Arachidicoccus terrestris: one gene and its partner. The protein of the gene in region 1 binds, or shares a complex with, the protein of each later gene. Links are inferred from orthologs where the notes say so. Each region holds a gene or a part of one and is shown on either strand. Other genes may lie near its edges.

Region 1 (2,810 bases):
GGCCAGCTTATATAAACTTGATCGTGCAGACAAAAAGCAGTTCCGCCGTCAGGTGTTGGAGATTTCTGACGGGTGGAGCCCCTATAAAACGTACGGATGTATGCATTTATGGGCTTTTAAGGACAATACCCCTGCCTGAAAAGGCCTATTTTTTGCAAAAAAAATAACGGATTTGCTCCCTAATCAGTACATTTGCCTCTTGTAAACGTTTCAAAATAATCAATAAGTAAAGATTTTTATGGCTACAACTTCTGATATCAGTCGTGGTTTAATCCTGAAATTAGACAATAACCTGTACTCTGTCGTAGAGTTCGGAGAAAATAAAACCGCAAGAGCCGCGGCCAAAGTATGGGCAAAGTTAAAAGGGGTGGATAACAACCGTACGATTGAAAAGACCTGGAACAGTGGAGAGACCATTTTTCCTGTCAGAGTAGAAAAACACGCATTTCAGTACCTATATAAAGATGAAACCGGGTATAATCTGATGAATAATGAGACATTTGAGCAGATTACCCTCGCTGAAGAAATGATTGATGCCCCCCAATTCCTAAAGGACGGTAGCGAAGTCAATGTATTTATCAATACAGAAACAGAACAGCCCATTGGTGCTGAATTACCTGAAAAAATTGTTCTGCAGGTAACTTATTGTGAACCCGGCCTGAAAGGCGATACCGCTACCCGTGCCACCAAGCCTGCCACGCTGGAAACAGGCGCTACTGTCAATGTGCCGCTTTTTGTCAATGAAGGGGAATTGATCCGTATCAATACAAAGACCGGGGATTACGTAGAAAGAGTGAAGGAGTAGGAGACTACTTGTCCTTTGCCTTGAAGCTGGGTAAATGCGTTTCCGAAGATGAAGGAAAGGGTTTTTGCCTCGCTTTCCAGCGCCCGCTATTTTTAGAGAAAACCGCATGGTATATTAAACACATGCTATGTTTTTTTAGTATAGAAAAATTCGGTAATTTTCAATAAAATTGTAATTATTCATAATTAATTTTTAACCATGGAATATAAACAGATCCAGGAACTTATCAAGACGATTAACAAAAGCAATATAGGCGAGCTTTCCATCGAGGAGAAGGATTTCAAGATCACCATCAAGCAGAAAAAGGAAAACATCCAGACTTTTGTTAATGCGCAGCCCATTCAACCGAATTTTCTGCCACAGGCGGCAGCACCCGCTCCATTGCCTCAGCAAGGTCCAGCACCCGCTGCTGAAAAGAAAGCAGCGGCAGCCGATACGAGCAACCTGGTCACCATCAAGAGCCCGATGATCGGCACATTTTACCGTCGCGCCTCCCCGGATAAGCCCTTACTCGTTGAAGTGGGACAGGAAGTAAAACCCGGACAGTCTGTCTGTATAATTGAAGCCATGAAACTGTTCAATGAAATCGAAAGCGAGGTGTCAGGTACGGTTGTAAAAGTACTGGTAGATGACGCCTCTCCGGTGGAATTCGATCAGCCTTTATTTTTGGTAGAACCCCAATAAAGAAAGATATAGCGCCCGGCCGTATGGCCTGGCCTGTTTGTTTAGGGCCGGTTGGCCCAGTTAATTTTTCCCCGGTGAACAAGACAGACAGGGGTTAGGATACTAAAGGCAAGTGTCAGATGTGATGTATCAGCTTTCTGTGTCCATTTAATCATGACCAAATTCATACAATGTTTAAGAAGATATTAATTGCCAATCGCGGAGAAATTGCCCTGAGGGTTATCAGAACCTGCCGTGAAATGGGTATTAAAACGGTTGCTGTTTATTCTACTGCTGATAAAGAAAGCCTCCATGTACGTTTTGCAGATGAGGCCGTCTGTATTGGTAAGGCTCCTAGTGTAGACTCCTACCTGAATATTGCGCATATTATGGCAGCAGCAGAGATTACCAATAGTGACGCGATTCATCCGGGTTACGGGTTTTTAGCCGAGAATGCCAAATTTGCCCAAATCTGTAATGATCATGGCGTGAAATTCATCGGACCCACTGCTGAGATGATCAACATGATGGGTGATAAAGTGACAGCTAAAGATACGATGATCAAGGCCGGTGTGCCGGTAGTACCCGGAGTGGAAGGGTTATTACAGAGTCTCGAGCACGCGAAAGCGTCCGCAAAGATCGTGGGCTATCCGGTGATCCTGAAAGCAACCGCCGGAGGTGGCGGTAAAGGAATGCGGGTTGTCTGGAAAGAGGAGGAAATGGAGAAAAATTACACCACGGCTAAAATGGAAGCGGCTGCTTCCTTTAAGAACGATGGTATTTATATGGAGAAATTTGTGGAAGAACCGCATCATATTGAAATACAGGTGGCCGGCGACCAGTTTGGTACCGTCTGTCATATGAGTGAAAGAGATTGCTCTATTCAGCGCCGTCACCAGAAGCTGGTAGAAGAATCACCTTCTCCTTTCATGACGCCGGAGTTGAGAGAAGCGATGGGCGCTGCCGCTATCAAGGCTGCTGCTTCTATCAATTATGAAGGTGTGGGAACCATTGAATTTCTGGTAGACAAACATCGCAATTTCTACTTTATGGAAATGAATACCCGTATACAGGTAGAGCATTGTGTGACGGAAGAAGTCATTAATTTTGATCTGATCAAAGAACAGATCAAAATTGCCATGGGAGAGAAGATCTCCGGTAAGAATTATGTCCCGGTAATGCACGCTATTGAATGCCGTATTAATGCGGAGGATCCCTATAATGACTTCAGGCCTTCTCCCGGTACAATTAAGACACTTAATACACCTGGCGGACATGGTGTCCGTGTGGACAGCCACGTGTATTCCGGTTATGCGATCCCTCCCTACTATGATTCCATGAT
Region 2 (2,833 bases), 460 kb from region 1 along the record:
TCAGTACCGTCTGATCTTTATCGGGAATCGTGTAAAGGCTATACTTGCCCGCCGGCAGTTTCTTTCCTTCGATTGTAACATCCTGATCAACCTGGAAGAGTGTAGCCTCATTCGCACCGGTACGCCATACTTTGCCGAAAGGAACAATGGTGGTAATCTCTCTACCCTTTAAATAAGGCCTGCCATAGACAATTTTAATATTGACACCGGATGTCGTTGTGGCTGATACACTGTCTTTGGGGCTGGCTCTTTTTTTAGGCTGTTGCGCGCTGGCTAGAACGCCAAGACCGATGGCAAACAGGCAAACCAGAATTAGCTTTTTCATCTGTTTAATTTAAATGTTTTAAAATGGCATCCCGAAATCCGCCAATAGCCATCAAATATACAATGACCGTACGGCGGTTCCATGGTATGAAGTTTCCGCTGATGAAATTACGTTAAAGATTTTAATGAATGCAGAGAAGTAATGGACTTTAGAAATATTTTATAGGATCAGTGGACGGACCATTAAAAACGGAATAGTGCGCTATTTGAGATAACGTTTGATTTCCCGGTCGGTATCTCGTTTTTTGAGGGTTTCCCGTTTGTCGTGGAGTTTTTTACCTTTGGCTACACCGATTTCCACTTTGACGAGGTTTTTATCATTGATAAAGACCTGTAACGGGATAATAGTGAGCCCTTTCTCTTTAATGCTTGCCTGTAGCCTTTTTAGTTCTCTTTTGGTCAGCAGTAATTTTCTGTCATGTACCGGAATGTGGTTGTTAGTGGTGCCTAATCCGTATTGGCCGATAAAAAGCCCTCTTAACCAGAGTTCTCCTTTATCAAACAGACAGAAACTGTCATTGAAACTTACCTTGCCACTACGGATACTCTTGACTTCGGTGCCAAGTAATACAATACCCGCAACATACTTAGTATCAATGTTGTAATGAAAATATGCCTGTCTGTTGGAATGTGTTGCGCCCATAACATTTTTATCTTTCTATCAATAACCCTGGGATAATTTTGCCTTGCTACAATAGCGTCATTGACAAAATAGCACGGTTACCGGTTGGACCAGAAATGCCGTGCGTTTGAATGTAATTGTATTTGCTGCGTCTGTTTTTTAAACTTTGAAGTGACGGAGCATAACACTTAGCTTGTCTTTCAAGGATTTTCTGTCTACAATGAAATCCAGAAAACCGTGATCTAATAAGAACTCACTGCGTTGAAAACCCTTAGGTAAATCCTTTCTTATCGTCTCTTTTATAATACGTGGGCCTGCAAATCCGATCAGGGCACCTGGCTCAGCGATATTGATATCGCCCAGCATGGCAAAACTGGCGGAGACGCCACCAAAGGTTGGGTCTGTCAATAATGAAACATAAGGCAGCTGGGCATCGCTTAATTGAGATAACTTGGCACTGGTTTTCGCCATTTGCATCAGAGAAAAAGCGCTTTCCATCATGCGTGCGCCTCCAGATTTACTGATCACCATAAAGGGGACCTTTTTATCAATAGCATAATCTACTGCCCGGCTGAACTTTTCTCCCATCACGCTGCCCAATGAACCGCCAATAAAGGCAAAATCCATGCAAGCGACAATGATGGGTGCACCGTTCATGCTACCGGAAGCAACCCGCATGCTGTCTTTGAGATCTGTTTTACTATAAATATCATCCAGACGTTTTTGATAGGACTTTAAGTCTGTAAACCCTAAAAAGTCCACACTTTTGATTCCTTCAAAATGTTCTTTAAAATTTCTATCGTCAAATAAAATCTTGAAATAATCCTCACTGCTGATCCGGTGGTGATATCCGCATTTGGGACACACATACAGGTTTTCTTCCAGTTCTGAGGAGGTACAGATATAATTACATTCCGGGCATTTGCTCCAGAGTCCTTCTGGGACCTCTTTTTTTTCAGAGGTGGTTGTCTGAATGCCTTTGCGCAATCTTTGAAACCATCTTTGTTTGGGTTCTCCTTCCGTTTTCTTATCCTGCTCCGGTATATAACTATTTTCTGATTTCAGTTCTTCTTCGCTCATATTTACTTTTAGATATATGTTTCAGACTGACAAAATTAAGGACTTTCCTACTTTATCAGGCAATTTAAAGGTATTTGTTTTATCTATGTAGACAAACGGTTGTTATTTTTAGAGAACTGATTTTAAATCGTAGAATTATTTACCCAGTTTTTTAAAATCGACCGCCTGAAGCGAAGAGAATACCGTTGTCGCCTCTTCCATAGATACTTTAGGAATGCTGATGATCATTTTGCAAAATAGCTGAGACTCCTGGCTTTTGATGGTTGCATTAAAAGTCTTAATCCAGCGCATTACTTCACCGAGCCGGGTATAATCGAAGTCCAACTGGCAATCCTCCATAATCTGTTTTTTAATGATAGGTACCATTTGCAAGGCTAGGGCGGCAGACGTTTTATACGCATTGATCAGTCCGGGCACTCCCAGAAGTGTTCCACCAAAATAGCGCACCACAATGATCGCTACATCCGTAAGCCCTTTACTGGTGATCTGACCCAGAATCGGTTTGCCGGCACTGCCTGAAGGCTCTCCGTCGTCGCTACTTCTGAAAATTAAATTGTCCGGCCCCAATTTATAGGCAAAACAAAAATGAACGGCCTTGCCATGTTCTTTTTTGAGTTCCGATTGCCGCTGCTTAAAGTCTTCCGGATGTTTGATGGGGAATGCATAGGCCAGGAATTTACTGCCTCTGTCTTTGAATTCGGCAATCGCCTCCTGACCAATTGTAAAAAATGATGTCTCCTGTGTCGTCATGTATGCTGGTCCTAATCGTTTTGAGCTGCAAAATAGCATATTTTATCCTGACCAAGC

Evidence for each region. The genes of interacting proteins can lie anywhere in the genome.
Region 2: the proteins of accB (region 1) and accD are in contact, whole or in part, in a solved structure (PDB 8UXZ), measured with the Escherichia coli proteins. The link is inferred for Arachidicoccus terrestris from one-to-one orthologs.

The regions. Positions count from the first base shown.
Region 1 is NZ_CP083387.1:3,226,394-3,229,203, forward strand. What follows is about bases 3-2,746. They hold accB (acetyl-CoA carboxylase biotin carboxyl carrier protein), read left to right. Parts: upstream 3-1,003; coding sequence 1,004-1,489; downstream 1,490-2,746. Other genes in these bases: K9M52_RS12565 (DNA-3-methyladenine glycosylase family protein), read left to right, coding at 3-139; efp (elongation factor P), read left to right, coding at 239-805; accC (acetyl-CoA carboxylase biotin carboxylase subunit), read left to right, coding at 1,660-2,746. In the rest of the region: more of K9M52_RS12565, read left to right, coding at 1-2; more of accC, read left to right, coding at 2,747-2,810. UniProt on the Escherichia coli protein: This protein is a component of the acetyl coenzyme A carboxylase complex; first, biotin carboxylase catalyzes the carboxylation of the carrier protein and then the transcarboxylase transfers the carboxyl group to form malonyl-CoA.
Region 2 is NZ_CP083387.1:3,686,136-3,688,968, forward strand. What follows is about bases 67-2,833. They hold accD (acetyl-CoA carboxylase, carboxyltransferase subunit beta), read right to left. Parts: upstream 2,027-2,833; coding sequence 1,106-2,026; downstream 67-1,105. Other genes in these bases: K9M52_RS14310 (DUF2911 domain-containing protein), read right to left, coding at 67-325; smpB (SsrA-binding protein SmpB), read right to left, coding at 527-967; K9M52_RS14325 (IMPACT family protein), read right to left, coding at 2,162-2,776; ribD (bifunctional diaminohydroxyphosphoribosylaminopyrimidine deaminase/5-amino-6-(5-phosphoribosylamino)uracil reductase RibD), read right to left, coding at 2,788-2,833. In the rest of the region: more of K9M52_RS14310, read right to left, coding at 1-66.